Desulfatibacillum aliphaticivorans DSM 15576: one gene and its partner. The protein of the gene in region 1 interacts with the protein of each later gene in a pairwise test. Links are inferred from orthologs where the notes say so. Each region holds a gene or a part of one and is shown on either strand. Other genes may lie near its edges.

Region 1 (7,724 bases):
CGCCGTCCCGGGGCTGGCCCACGCTGCCCACGTTGACGATGGTCTTGCGGTTGTCCAGAAGCCAGCCGCCTTCCAGCAGGGGATAGGTAATGACGTTGTGGCCGTCAAAGGCCACCAGATCCAGGTTGTGGGTGTGGCCCACAAAGCACAGCTTGTAAGGGACCGAATCCCACATGCGGGATATGGCGCCCTGATCCGCTTCAAACAGGTATTTGTGGATGGAGTCGGGCGGAAAGCCGTGCACGCCCAGGGCGCCGTGAAACTCGATGTTCACGGGCCATTTTTTAATGCGTTCCACGCTTTCGGGCTTGAGCATTTTACGGGTGAGCAGAGCGGTTTTCTTGGCCTGGGGGTTGAAATAATGTAGAATGTCGTCGTCGTACACAGCTTCTTCGTGGTTCCCCAGGATGGAGGGGATTTTATTTTCCCACAGGAGCTGCAGGACGGGTTCGGGGTCGGCGCCGTACCCCACCACGTCTCCCAGGCAGACGCAGGCGTGCACATTTTTAATTTGCATATTTTCCAGGACAGCCGTAAATGCTTCCAGATTGGCGTGAATATCAGAAATAACAGCAATTCGCACAGTCGCCCGCCCTTGAAAAATTATGGTTGAATGATATTAGGCCTTGACAAGAAAGGCTATTTTCCTTACATACCGCTTTTTATGTTGTGGTGTCTACCGAATATAGGCCCGCACCAGCTAACGAAAGTGAAAAATATATAAATCGGCGATTGAAAAAACAATGCCGGCCAAGGAGGATGCAACATTGGCGAATCATAAGTCCGCTTTGAAAAGAGCAAAACAGAACACCATCAAGCAAATGCGCAACCGTTCCTACAAGACCCGTCTCAGGAATATGGTCAAGAAGGTCAACCAGGCTGTGGAAGCCCAGTCCGTCGATGAAGCCAAAACTATTTTGGTGGAAACTCAGTCGATCATCGATAAGTGCGCGAGCAAGGGCGTAATCCACAAAAACACCGCTTCCAGGAAGATTTCCCGCCTTGCCAAAAAGGTAGAGGCCCTGGCCGGTTAGGTTACCGAACTTGTAGTGAATGGGTGCGGCGGCTGCGCTGCACGGCCGGGCTTCAAAGCCTTGGCCGATACGGCAGCGCGCCGACCGATCCCCATTAAAAACCTTCAAAATATGCTTCCATCCGATGGCGGATTTTCATAGCCAGGCGCGTGGTTAACACCGACAACGCCTGGTTTTTGTTTGCCTGGGTGGCCGCCAGGTTTTCGCTCACCACCTGATAGGTCTCGTATTCCGAAATCTTGTCGTCCGCCCACAACACCCGGCCGTCTTCATCAAGCAATTCCAGAGACAAAATCATTTTCACCCTGCGCAGGGCTGAATCCCCGGACGACCTGCGCGCGGCATTCTCATCCAATAAAGACGCGATGGACCCCGCCAAAAGCACGTTGGCCTCGGCGCGGCTGTGGGCCAGGGTGAATTTTTGCTCCCGGGTGAACTCCCGGATCAAACCGTTTGTTATCATGGTTTCCAGGCCGGTTTCGGCTGTTTCGTTATCCAAAACCGGTATGAAAACGGCCCGCACGGGGTCGCCGGGCCTGGCGCCTCCGGAAAAATGATATCCGCAGGCGCACAGGCTTAACATCAATACGGGTAAAACCAGACGCAAAAGAGCCTTTTGCATAGGGCGGTCCCTGAACCTTTCCTGCAGCGGCTAAACCACCACATTGACCAGTTTGTTCTTGACCACGATCACCTTGCGAATGGGCTTGCCGCCCATGAACTTTTGGACCTTTTCATCGGCCAGAGCCATTTCCTTGATCTTTTCATCGTCCGTGTCCAGGGGCACGTTCAGCTTGCTGCGCAGCTTGCCGTTGACCTGGAGCACCACAACCACCTCGTCGGCGGTCAGGGCGTCTTCCCGCCATGCGGGCCAAGGGGTTTCAAGGACGCACTGGGTTTTTCCGAACAGGCTCCACAACTCTTCGGTAAAATGGGGCGTCATGGGCGAAATCAGCAGGATGACGGCCTCCACGGCGGCGCGAAGCACGCCGGCGCGTTTTTCGTCCTGCAGGTTGTCGTTCAGGCCGTAGACCATGTTCACCAGTTCCATGACCGCGGAAATGGCCGTGTTAAAATGGAACCTGCCGTCAATGTCCTCGGTGACCTTTTTAATGGTCTGGTGCGTTTTCTTGTACAGGTCCTTGAGATAGCCGTCCAGGTCGTCCGGGCTTCCCTCGAAGGGCTGCGCGTCCTTGACCTCGTCCATATGGGCGGCGAACATGCGCCAGACCCTCTGGAGGAACCGGTAGGACCCTTCCACGCCTTCCTCGCTCCAGTCCAGGTCCCGTTCCGGGGGCGCCGCAAACAGGCAGAACAGGCGGATGGTGTCCGCGCCGTATTTTGCCAGCAGTTCTTCCGGGTCCACCACGTTCAATTTGGACTTGGACATTTTTTCCACGCGGCCGGCTTCAACAATCTTGCCGCACTTGGTGCAGGTGCGTTCGTCGCCGCTTCCTTCCACTTCATGGGGAAACAGCCAGCCGTGCTCGGGGCACTTGAGGGTTTCCTTGCAGACCATGCCCTGGGTCAGGAGCCGGGTGAAAGGCTCTTTAAAGTCCACCAGGCCGAAGTCGTTCAGCACCCGGGTGAAGTAGCGGGAGTACAGCAAGTGCATGACCGCGTGCTCCACGCCGCCGATGTACTGATCCACGGGCATCCAGTATTTGACCGCATCCACATCGAACATGCCGTCGTCGCACTTGGGGCTGCAGTAGCGTTCCGGATACCAGCTGGACTCCACAAAGGTGTCCATGGTGTCGGTTTCGCGCCGGGCGTTTTCGTTGCCGCATTGGGGGCAGGTGGTCTTGACGAAGGAATCCAGTTCGGGCAAGGGCGACTTGCCGCCTTCCAGCAGGTTGGCGTCCTCGGGCAGAATCACGGGCAGCTGGTCCTCGGGCACGGGCGTGATGCCGCAATCCGGGCAGTGGATCATGGGGATGGGAGCGCCCCAGTAGCGCTGCCTGGAGATGCCCCAGTCGCGAATGCGGTACTGGACCGTCTTTTTACCCATGTCATTCTCGTCCAGGTATTGGGCGATGGCCTCCATGGCGTCGGTGTTTTTCATGCCGTCGAATTGGCCCGAGTTCACCAGCACGCCCGGGTCCGTATAGGCTTCGGTCATGGTTTCGGGCGAAAGCGCCTCGCCTTCGGGCTGAATAACCACGATTTTTTCCAGGCCGTATTTGGTTGCAAACTCAAAGTCCCTCTGGTCGTGCGTGGGAACCGACATGACCGCGCCGGTGCCGTATTCCATGAGGGCGAAGTTGGCCGTATAGATTTCCATGGTCTTGCCGGTCAGGGGATTGATGCACTGGGCGCCAATGGGCACGCCTTCCTTTTCCTTGTCGTCCGCGGTGCGTTTTGCCTTGTCCTGCTTGGCCATGCGGGCGACGAATTCCTGGACGACGGCTTCCTGGGCCGTGCCTTTGCTCAGATCCTCAACCAGAGGATGCTCGGGCGCCAGGCACATAAAGGTTGCGCCGCACAAGGTGTCGGGCCGGGTGGTGAAGACCTTGATCTTTACGTCGCTGTCCTTGACGGAAAAGAGGATTTCGGCGCCGTGGCTTTTGCCGATCCAGTTTTTCTGCATGGTGACGACCTTCTCGGGCCATCCGGGCAGTTTGTCGCAGTGCTCCAGCAGATCGTCGGCGTAGTCCGTAATCCGGAAGAACCACTGCTTCAGCTTTTTCTGCTCCACCTCGTCGCCGCAGCGCCAGCACATGTTCTGCTCCACCTGCTCGTTGGCCAGAACGGTCTGGCAGGTGTGGCACCAGTTGACGCTGGCTTCCTTGCGGTAGACCATGCCTTTTTTGAACATCTGCACAAAGAGCCATTGCTCCCAGCGGTAATAGTCGGGCTTGCAGGTGGCTATTTCGCGGTCCCAGTCGTAGGAAAAACCCATGGCTTTCAGCTGGGCGCCCATGGCGGCTATGTTTTCGTATGTCCATTTGGCAGGATGGGTGTTGTTTTTGATGGCCGCGTTTTCCGCGGGCATGCCGAAAGCGTCCCAGCCCATGGGGTGAAGGACGTTAAAGCCCTGCATCCTCTTAAACCGGGCCACCACATCGCCGATAGAGTAGTTGCGAACATGCCCCATATGGATTTTTCCGGACGGATAGGGAAACATTTCCATAAGAAAATACTTCTCTTTGGAGGGGTCTTCCTTCACTTTGAACAGTCCGGCGGCGTCCCAATGGGCCTGCCATTTGCCTTCTATTTTTTTGGGGTCGTAGCGTTCATCCATGCCAAAATGCCTTTCACATACAGGGGCTTAAGAGAGTTGTCAGTAATATAAACCGGGCTGGTCCCTCCCGGCTTTCCATGGTCAGGGCCTATACTATCAACTTTCATCCATGCCACAACTCAGGGCGTTTGGCAAGGAGCAGGCGGTTATTTCATCGCGTTATAACCCCCAGAATTCCGTTGACTTCATTGCGTTTTATTTCTATCTAATAGGCAAGCAAGAAAGAACCCTAACCATAATGAAAGTTTAACGCCAATGACAACAAGAATTCTTGTAAATGCGGTAGACCCGGAGGAGTGCCGCATCGCGATTGTCAAAGACAACAATCTTGAAGGATTCCATATAGAAACCGCCGCCCGGGAAATCACCCGCGGTAACGTATACAAGGGCGTCATCGCCCGGGTGGAGCCTAGCCTTCAGGCCGTGTTTGTGGATTATGGAGCTGATCGCCACGGGTTTTTGCAGAAAAATGAAATTCACAGCGATTATTTTATGGACACCCATTCCGGGGATACAGCCATCAAGAATTTGCTGAAGCCGGGGATGGAGCTTTTGGTCCAGATCACCAAAGACCCCGTGGATAAAAAAGGGGCCATGCTCACCACCTTCATCTCCCTGGCCGGCCGGTATGTCGTGCTCATGCCGGGCAGCAAGACCCGGGGCGTGTCCCGGAAGATCGAGGAGGAGGAGGAGCGGGTCCGCCTGAAAAAGATCCTGGATTCCTGCACGATTCCCGAGGGATTCGGGGTGATTGTCCGCACCGTGGGCAAAAAGGGCACCAAGTCCGTTATTTCCCAGGACATCAAGCATCTGCACAGGCTTTGGAAGACCATCAATAAAAAAGGCATTGAAGAAAAGGCCCCGGCCCTGCTCAATAAAGAGCAAAGCCTCGCCATTCGTTCTTTGCGGGACAATTTCAATGCGGACGTGAACAGCATCCTGGTGGACGATCCCAACGCCTACGAGGAAATCAAGGAGTTCATGTCCGTCATCGCGCCCCGGAGAAAAAAGGTGGTGCGCCTGCACAAAGAGGAACGGCCCATATTTTCCAAGTATCAACTGGAAATGCAGATCGCCTCCATCTTTGAGAGCAAGGTCAACTTGAAGTCCGGGGGAAGCATTGTAATCCATCCCACGGAGGCCCTGGTTTCCATTGACGTGAACTCAGGCAAGTCCACCAAGGAAGCGTCGGTGGAGAAAACCGCCCTCAAAACCGATTTGGAAGCGGCCGAGGAAATCGCCCGGCAATTGCGCCTGCGCGACCTGGGCGGCCTGATTGTGGTGGATTTTATCGATATGCGGGACGTCAAAAATCGCACGGCCGTTGAAAAGGCCATGCGGCAGCACGCCAAGTTGGACAAGGCGCGTATGAAAATCGGCCGCATTTCCCAGTTTGGGCTTATGGAGATGTCTCGCCAGCGCATAAGCCCCTCTATTGACTACGGAAGCTATCTTACATGCCCCCATTGCCACGGCAAGGGCAGGGTGCCGTCCCTGGAAACCATGGCCCTGGATTTTCTGCGTAAGCTGAGGTCTCAAATCATCAAGGAAGGCGTTAAAAGCATGGAAGGCATGGTTCCGGCCAATGTGGCGGAGTACCTGTTAAACAAGAAGCGCCGAGAGTTGAATGACCTGGAATTACGGCATGATGTGACCATAGTCATAAGGCCGGACAAAGGTCTTGTCCCAGGTGAATCCCATATTCACGCCGAAAAATAGGCTTGACGGTCTCTCCTTTTTTTTCTACTACTTCTCGACTTAAGCTCCAAAAGCCGTGTTCGTATTGGCGGGGGGACGCCATATGGTGAAAAACAGACTTTCAGAGAGGGAGACAAATGAGTTGGCATGATTTTATTGACGTGTTGATGCAGATCCTCACCACGCAGACCGGGTTATTCGCCTTGGACATCAAAATGGTGGCCATGTGGGCCATCGGGTTCTTTTTCATTTATCTGGCGGTGGCGAAAAAATATGAGCCGCTGCTGCTTTTACCCATTGGGTTTGGAATCGTGGCGGTGAACTTCCCCCATGTGCCGCTCATGGGATTTGACGAAGCAGGCAAACGTCATCTGTTTGAAATATTCTATCACTATGGGGTGGAATGGGAAGTAATCCCCTGCGTGATATTTTTAGGCCTTGGCGCCATGACCGACTTCGGACCTCTGATCGCCAACCCGAGGACCATGGTCATCGGCGCAGGCGCCCAGCTTGGGGTTTTCGTAACCTTTTTGGGCGTTTTATTCTTTGATTTTTCCCTGAGAGAGGCCGCTTCGGTCGGCATCATTGGAGGCGCGGACGGTCCCACCACCATCTACTTGACAGCCAAGCTGGCGCCGGACCTATTAGGGGCCAACGCTTTGGCGGCGTATTCGTACATGGCCATGGTGCCTTTGATTCAGCCTCCCATTGTACGGCTGTTCTCCACCAGGAAGCAGCGCCTTATCCGTATGAAGCAGCTTCGGCCCGTTTCCAAGCTGGAAAAGACCATCTTTCCCTTGTCCGTGTTCATGGTCATCTCCATCCTGATTCCGGCGGTCACTCCGCTGATGGGCATGTTGATGCTGGGCAACTTCATGCGTGAGTCCGGGGTTGTGGACAGGCTTTCCGACACGGCGCAAAACTCGCTCATGAACATCGTGACTATTTTTCTTGGCGTCTCGGTGGGTGCCACCATGGCCGGGGACAAGTTCCTGAGCGCCAAGCCTTTGATGATTTTTGGCTTCGGCCTTCTTGATTTCGCCATCTGCACCATGGGCGGCGTGTTGACGGTTCACATTATGAACCTGTTTATAAAGGATAAGATCAACCCCATCATTGGAGCGGCGGGCGTTTCGGCCGTGCCCATGGCGGCTCGCGTGGCTCAGGTTACAGGCCAGCAGGAAGACAAGCAGAATTTCCTGCTCATGCACGCCATCGGCCCCAACCTGGCCGGGGTTATCGGCAGCGCTGCCGCGGCCGGTATGTTCATCGCCATGTTCGGTTAATTAAAGGAGGGAATTTACAATGTTTGCAAATACGAAATATTCCGCTGGCAAGGCCCTCCTGGTTCTGGGGCTTTGTCTTGCAATAACCCTGGGCGGCTTCATGGCGCTGATTCCGGCAACCGTTCACGCAAGCGGCCAGGCCGTGGAAAAGGCGGTTGACGGCGGCGAAAAGCTCATTGACGGAAACAGCCGTCCCAGCGATCCGGATTTTGATTGGGCCATCGCCATCTACACCCTGATCATCCGGTTTGTGGGCATCTTCATTGTGTTGGGCGTCATCCAGGTGATCATGCAGGTCTCCGGGCGCATCTTCATGAACATAGACGCCAAGAAAAAGGCTCAGGCCCAGGCGTCAAAATAGCAGTGCGTTAAAACAGGCGCATCCCCTTGACAAACCAAGGCCTCCATGGCAAGACCCGCTCAGCGATAGTGCGGACAAGCTTGGAGAGCAGGTTTTGATAA
Region 2 (7,532 bases), on another replicon or contig:
CGGACCAGGACCTTGCGGAAACTCGCGACAAGATCATCTCCTTTCTGGCTGACCGCATGGCCCACATGCTGGCCGAGCAGGGATTTTCCAAGGACGTCATCCAGGCGGCCGTCGCCATCTCCTGCGACGACATCCCGTACCTGTGGAAGCGCGTGGCGGCCGTGGAAAAACTCAAGACCTTGCCCGATTACGAAGCCCTGGCCCAGACCTTCAAACGGGTGGCCAACATCATCAAGCAGGCTGCTGAAAAGGGAACGCTGTCCGATCAGGAAGTGAACCCGGCCCTGTTTGAAAAGGATTGCGAAAAGGATCTGCTGGAAGCCTTCACCGCCATGGAAGCCAAGGTCAGCGGCCTGGGCGTGGATGAGGCGCTGCTGGAAGTCGCCAAGCTCCGCCCTGCGGTGGACGCTTTCTTCGACGACGTCATGGTCATGGCTGAGGACATGAAGGTCCGGGAAAACCGCTTGGCCCTGCTGGCCGGCATCGCAGGCCTGTTCGGCCGCTTTGCGGATTTCTCGCGCATTTCCGCGTAAATGGGGTCAAATCTACGTTTGACGTTTGAGCCCTTGCAACGCCGGATTTAGTGAGTCGTTAGGGAACAAGTCACCCTTTGTCGGGTTTGAAGTCCCCCCGCGTTCTCGACCATTTGAAGCGCAAAGCCGGACTTCGTAACCCGACCTACGTCTCATTCGCCACGCTGTCGGGTCACGCGAAGCGCGGGTGACTTAAAAATTGGCTGGAAAGGCCACTCGGCAAGGCGCTTTTAATAGCCTGATGCGTCTCAGCGAAGCGATCCGACATAATATGATTTTTACAAACAACGAACCAGCCCCGGCGGCCTTTATTCGGGCCGGCCGGGGTTCATGGTTATATAATACATTCAAGGAGAATGAATATGCCTTACGATGCGGAATTGGATAAAGTGCTCAAGTCATGGGAGTCCGAAGAAACCGGGCTGGTTATTTCCATCAATCAGTATGCGGAATCCGAGCCCAAACTCCAGATCGGCCCCAGGATGTTCACCCGCAAGGACGGCACCAAAAGGCAGGGAAAAGCCGGCCGTCTGACCATAGAAGACGTTTTGTGGCTGTACGATATGATTGACGAGATCAAGGATGAAATGGTGGAGCTTGCGCCGCCCGAATAATGACAATTATGGACGAAAAAACATCCCGGGACGCCCTCATCAATCCCAGGGCGATTAAGGGCGTCCCCAATCTGGATTCCATCGCCCTCATGTGTGCGGTGCGGCCTGACGTGGACGATCTGGTCAAATGCCTTGGCCTTAAGCGGTCGCACCAGCTGCCCATGAACAAGATCTATTTTAACAAGGACGGCAAGGGCGGGAGCGTGGCCGGCCCTATGATGGGCGCGCCTTACGCCGCTTACGTCCTGGAGCAGCTTATTGCCAGCGGCGCCAAAAAAATCCTGTTTGTGGGATGGTGCGGGGCCGTGAGCCCGGACCTGGAAATCGGCGACGTGATCGTGCCAAGCTCCGCCTTTGTGGACGAAGGCACATCGGTCCATTATTCGCACCGGGAGATCGGAACCATCGTCCGTTCCTTCCCCAATGAGGATCTCGCTGACTGGCTTTCCGACGCCCTGGAGCGGGAGGAAATCGAACACGCCCGAAAAGCCGTCTGGACCACGGACGGCATTTACCGGGAGACGCCCGAGCAGATTGAATATTTTTCCTGGCAGGGCGCGGCGGCTGTGGAAATGGAGCTTTCCGCGCTTCAGTCCGTGGCCAATTTTCGGGAGGTCGCCTTGTGCGGAGTGTTAATTGTTTCCGACGAACTCCATTCCGGCAAGTGGAAGCCGGGCTTCAGCGACCCCAAATTTCAGGAAACCCGTAAGAAAGTTATCGAGGCCTTATGCAGGATTTGCCGAGCAGCATAGCAGACATTTCCGATCCCGAACTCCTGGGCCAATGGCTTGAAAAATACAATGAGGCTTACCGGGCCGGCAAGCCCATGATCTCTGACGCCCATTACGACCTGTTGGTGGAGCGCCTGCGGGAGATCGCCCCGGACCACGGGTTTTTGTCCGCCGTGGAGGCGGAGACCTTTGCGGACAAACGCGAAGTGCGCCACCCCGCCCCCATGCTGTCCACGGAAAAGGCTTACGACAAACAGTCCTTGGAACGCTTTGTTGATAGGGTTTACAAAGAGGCCGCCCAGATCGGCGTGACGGACGTGCTTTTTCAGGTTACGCCCAAGCTGGACGGCCTGGCCGCCCGGGACGATGGACAAATCCTGGCCACTCGCGGCAACGGTTATGCAGGCTACGACATTACAAACGCCTTGGAAAAAGGCGTGATCCCCCAGGGCGGGCGCGGCCTGGGCCTGGGCGAAATCGTGGCGGTTCAATCCTATTTTCAGGAAAACCTGGCCGACCGGTTTGAGCATCCCCGGAACATGGTTGTCGGGATTATTTCCTCGGACGTTTTGAACATTTCGGCCAAGCAGGCTTTGGAAGATAAGCAGGTGCATTTCGTCCCTTACGCCACGCTGAACAAATGGGAAGGCTCGGGCAAGGAACTGCTCGAGAACAGCGAAAAAATCACCCAGGACCTCATCCAGGCCACGGACTACCCCATGGACGGCATGGTCGCTTCGGTCATGAACCAGGACGTGCGCGACCATATGGGCGCCACCTCCCATCACTACCGGTGGCAGATCGCCATCAAGGCCAAAGGCGAGACCGGCGTCACCACGGTCAACGCCATCACCTGGCAGGTGGGGCGCACCGGCAACGTCACCCCCGTGCTGGAAGTGGAGCCCCTGAAGCTCTCCGGCGCCACCATCCGCAGGGTGACGGCCCATAACGCCGGACGCATTCGCGAAAAAGGCGCGGGCGTCGGCGCAAGCATCGAGGTCATCCGCTCCGGCGAGGTCATTCCCAAGCTGGAAAACGTCTTGACTCCCTCGGATGATACGCTAATCCCGGAAAACTGCCCGGTCTGCGAAACGCCCCTGGAATGGAACAACGATTTTTTGAAATGCCCCAACCTCAACTGCAAGGCCCGGGTGGAGCAGCGCATCCGCCATTGGTTTCGGATTCTGGGCAACGCGGACTGGTTCGGCATAAAAACCGTGGAACGGCTTGTGGCCGGAGGATTTGACAGCCTGGAGAAAATCTACGCCATGACCGAGGAGGACTTTTTATCGCTCGAGTTCGGGCCGGTGCAGTCAAAGAATCTGGTGGAGGCAATCGGTCTGAGCAAGTCCCGGCCCGTGGAGGACTGGCGATTTTTGGCGGCATTCGGCATTAGCGACCTGGGCGAAGGCGACAGCCGCAAGATTCTCTCCTTTTTCCCCCTGGAGGAATTGCTGGACAAAACCCGGGACGACATCGTCGCCCTGCACGGCTTCGGGGATGTCACCAGCATATCCATAGAAAAAGGCCTGAAGGCTTTAGGCCCCACCATCCGCCACATGCTGGACTTGGGATTCAACCTCCAGCCTACGCCCCTGAAATCCGAGATGGACGTCTCCAGCCCTATTTCCGGAAAAGGCGTGGTGTTTACCGGAAGCATGGAAACGGGCTCCCGCAAGGACATGGAGGAAAAGGCCCGGTCTTTGGGCGCCAACGTGCAAAAAGCAGTGACGGGCAAGACCGATTACCTGATTTGCGGCGCCAAAGTGGGCGCTAAAAAGACCCAAAAAGCTCAGGATTTAGGCGTAACCGTGCTGACGGAACAGGAATACCTCCAATTGCTGGAGGGCGGGGAATCCCAATCCTCTCCCGAGCAAATGAGCCTGTTTTGATGCCAAGGCGGCGCACAAAATGAGGGCCATTTTTTTGACGCCCCGGCCCCTCGCAGCGCCGGCTTCCCTGTTTGATCAACTCAGATATTTCTGATAGGTCTTGTCAATTCCCATGATGTGGTTCACAAGCCAGTTTTTGAGAAAATTTCCAAGGGTAGAGGCCATCACAGGCTCCCCGGCGTCTAGCTTGGCTTTCAACTCCACAACCTGTTTGGTAAAAAGCCTATGCTCCTCCTGGTGGCTCGCCAAATTCGGATAAGTGCTTTGCTTCAGAGCCATTTCTTCGTTATTGAAATGGGTTTTCGTGTAGGCGACCAGTTCGTTGCAGGTGGCCTGCATGGCATCCCTGGCCTTGCCGACCTTCATGGCTTCATAAAATCTGTTGGTAAGGTCAATGAGTTTTTTATGTTCATTGTCAAAACGGGGCACTCCCACGCTGTACTTTTCATCCCAGTTAAAAAATGCCATTTTGCTCTCCTTTGCTTTCCGTTCTCTGTAACGGCTTGCAAATTGTTGTTATTTCAGGCGCCCCCTATGAGCGCGGCGGCGACTGGCACACTGCATTTTCAATCTTAAACGGAATTTAAGCAAAAAACATACCATGGCCCCTGTCTAATAAAGACAGTTTGCTTCCCGGATTTTCGCCCTCCGGGCGCGAGGCATAGGACTTTGAAGCATGGAACTTGACATAAAATCCTCGGGCATATACCTTAAAACAATAATGAATTTAGGAAGTTATCTCTATTTGAAATACACTTCAAAGACCAGAATGCATTGTTTCTTAAATGAAAAAACACTCACATCCTTACGGAAGCAAAACCATTATCCCCGGAGGAATAGTGAAGTATGTTGAAGTCTAACTGCTTTGTGATTGTCGCTGTATTGATTTATACATTTTTATCTGCTGGTTTCTCCCACAGTTCGTCGGCGCAGGCCTTCCAACCATCCCAACCGCTAACTGTTAAGGCCGCTGTTTTAAAAAATTTTCCGCCGCATTATACAACGGATGCAAACGGCAAGCCGTCCGGGTTTGCGGTGGATGTTCTGGAAAGAGTAGCTCAAATCGCCAATATCCAGGTGGAATACATCGTTAAGGAGGACTGGCAGGAGGTTTTCGAAGCTCTCAAATCGGGCGAGGCGGACCTCATCCCGGACCAAGGAATAACCGACCGGCGAGAGCAATGGTTTGACTACTCAATTCCCACGGAAACCTCTCCGATTCGCATTTTTGTTCTTGCAGAGACGGCGGGCGTTGAATCTCTGGACGACCTTATTGGAAAAAAGACGGCTGTCGTGGCGTTGAATGTCGGAGAGGCCATTGTTGCAAGGAAACCTGCCATTAAACCGATTGTATTTGACAATGTGGAGGCCGCGCTACTCAGTCTGCTGTCCGGCAATGTGGACGCCCTGATTTTTCCGGAGCCGGTGTTAATGACGTTCGCCCGGGAGGCCAGGGTGGACCGGAGGATAAAAAGAGCGGGAAGCCCTTTGAGAACGGTAAAAAGAGGGATAGCGGTCCGAAAAGGGAATATAACTCTTTTAAACAGGCTGAATCCGGCGATTGAACAATTTCTTCAATCCAAGGAATACTCCCGGATCTATACCAAATGGCACGGAGAGCCCACCCCCTTCTGGAACACATTCCGTGTGACATTGGCCATGCTTGGCTTTTTGTCCCTGACGGCCGTAATCATGGGGTACTGGCGATACCGGTCCATGGCGGTTTTGAATATCGAGTTGAAAAAACAGATCCGATTGCGGGAGGCCGCCGAACAGGATCTGAAGGCCTCCTATGATACTTTAGAGCAAAAGGTGGAGGAACGCACCCGAAAGCTGAAAGCAGCCCTTTCCGAAGTTAAAACGTTATCAGGTTTGCTTCCCATCTGTTCCCATTGCAAGAAAATCCGTGACGACCAGGGCTATTGGAAGCAGATCGAATCTTATATACAGGAGCACTCCGAAGCCGAGTTCAGCCATAGCATATGCCGGGATTGCGCGGCAAAACATTACCCCGAGTTGAAAATATACGAAATCATGGATGCAGAAGACAACGAATCTTCCGACTAAATCCTTAACCGGTCCATCATTAGCCCTTCCATGAGGCGATTCTTTCGCAAGCCTCTTCCAGCACGGGAAATTCCTTGGCAAAGCAAAAGCGCACCAGAGAGTCCCCTGAGTCGTCATGGAAGAACGCCCGGCCCGGTACGCTGGACACGCCGGTTTTTTCCAAAATATGCATGGCCCGGGTGAACGAATCGTGTCCCGGCACGCCGGAAACGTCGGCCAGCACGTAATAGGCGCCTTCCGGGCGATAAGGCTTCATGCCGGCCTTTTCAATCGTATCGCAGAAAAGATCCCGCTTTTTCTGATGATCCCGGGCCAGGCCCTCGTAATAATCCCTGCCAAGCATGTTCATGCCCGCGGCCACGCCCATTTGCAAAGGCGCGGGAGCGCACACGTAAACCAGATCGTTCAGATGGGTGATTGCCTCGGTCACGTCCGCAGGGCAGATGCAGTAGCCCAAACGCCAGCCTGTGATGGCGTAGGTCTTGGAAGCGCCGGACATGGTCACGGTCCGCCCTTCCAGGCCTGGATGAAGACCGGGGCATAGATGGGTGCGTCCGTCGTACAGAAAGTGCTCGTAGATTTCGTCGGAAAAAATCACCAGGTCATGCTTTTGCGCGGCTTCCGCAATCAGGTCGATTTCCCCGGCGGTCATGACATGCCCGGAGGGATTGCCGGGCGTGCACAACACGATGCCTTTTGTTCGGGGAGTGACGGCCTTGGCCAAGGCGTCCGGCTCGATCTCCCAGGTTCCCGGCTTTGTGGGGACGAAAACCGGAACCGCGCCCACAGCCTCCAGAGTGCTGGCGTGATATCCGTAATAGGGCTCGAACAAAATCACCTCGTCCCCGGGATTCAACAGCGCCATGGCCGCGCAATAGAACACGCCGGTGGCGCCCAGGCTGGCCACGATCTCGGTTTCCGGGTCGGGGCGGCGTCCGTAAAAGGCCGCGGTTTTGCCGGCAATGGCCTGACGCAGCTCGGGCAGTCCGTGATTGGGAGTGTACACGTTATAGCCCTCGTCCATGGCCTTTTTCGCGCCGGCGATGACCTCATCCGGGACCTTGATGTCGCAAACTCCCTGAGCCAGATTGATGCCGCCCGCCTCGCGGCAGGCCGTGGTCATGGTTCTGATATCGCTTTGCCGAATGTTCTGCCCTCTTGCGGAAATCCGCATAAAACGCCTCTCTTCTATTGTTTGATTATTAATTTGGATGCTATTGGATCTCAAAGGCCGCTAAATGCCATCTCATGGATCAACAGGCCATCAATACCTTTCCATTCGGCGCATTTCAACATGCTTTTGAATATGCTGCGAAATATTTGTTGTCTGGAGCTTTAAAACTTGGGCTGAATTTTGGCCTGCTTGCAGATTTCGTTGGCCGTGATGCGATCAAGAAATTGATTTTTTTTTACCGGCGCGGCCTGATTGCCGTTCGTGTAAATGGAGCGGCGCCTTCCCTTAATAGATAAAAGCCATTTGCCTCAAGATGCTTGACGAGGTCCCGCCGTTTCACAGACATTGTCAACCTCAATAGCAAGCTGCTCAAACAACGCGTTTCCTTTGGGCATTTCCTTATTCAGCTCTTTGCACGCCAATATCATTCGAAATGCTGCAGCGGAGTCTCTCCCCAAAAAATCACTCCCACAACGCCTCCACAATGGATTCGGGCTGCAGGCCGTATATGGGAACGCGGC

What was found.
Region 2: the proteins of leuS (region 1) and G491_RS0105950 interact in binary tests that used the Escherichia coli proteins (3 or more experiments, as listed by UniProt). The link is inferred for Desulfatibacillum aliphaticivorans DSM 15576 from one-to-one orthologs.

The regions. Positions count from the first base shown.
Region 1 is NZ_AUCT01000043.1:10,637-18,360, forward strand. What follows is about bases 1,483-4,674. They hold leuS (leucine--tRNA ligase), read right to left. Parts: upstream 4,279-4,674; coding sequence 1,687-4,278; downstream 1,483-1,686. Other genes in these bases: lptE (LPS assembly lipoprotein LptE), read right to left, coding at 1,483-1,656; G491_RS0125260 (Rne/Rng family ribonuclease), read left to right, coding at 4,534-4,674. Also shown: G491_RS0125240 (metallophosphoesterase family protein), read right to left, coding at 1-583; rpsT (30S ribosomal protein S20), read left to right, coding at 768-1,034; more of lptE, read right to left, coding at 1,129-1,482; more of G491_RS0125260, read left to right, coding at 4,675-5,997; G491_RS0125265 (sodium ion-translocating decarboxylase subunit beta), read left to right, coding at 6,114-7,262; G491_RS0125270 (hypothetical protein), read left to right, coding at 7,282-7,623.
Region 2 is NZ_AUCT01000003.1:385,378-392,909, forward strand. Bases 1,323-4,322 are described here. They hold G491_RS0105950 (BRCT domain-containing protein), read left to right. Parts: upstream 1,323-1,874; coding sequence 1,875-3,770; downstream 3,771-4,322. Other genes in these bases: G491_RS29610 (nucleoside phosphorylase), read left to right, coding at 1,323-1,899; G491_RS0105955 (bacteriohemerythrin), read right to left, coding at 3,846-4,238. Outside these bases: glyS (glycine--tRNA ligase subunit beta), read left to right, coding at 1-533; G491_RS0105940 (hypothetical protein), read left to right, coding at 896-1,147; more of G491_RS29610, read left to right, coding at 1,156-1,322; G491_RS33440 (transporter substrate-binding domain-containing protein), read left to right, coding at 4,617-5,837; G491_RS0105965 (pyridoxal phosphate-dependent aminotransferase), read right to left, coding at 5,857-7,011; G491_RS35330 (hypothetical protein), read left to right, coding at 7,086-7,307; G491_RS0105975 (magnesium chelatase subunit D family protein), read right to left, coding at 7,474-7,532. UniProt on the Escherichia coli protein: DNA ligase that catalyzes the formation of phosphodiester linkages between 5'-phosphoryl and 3'-hydroxyl groups in double-stranded DNA using NAD as a coenzyme and as the energy source for the reaction.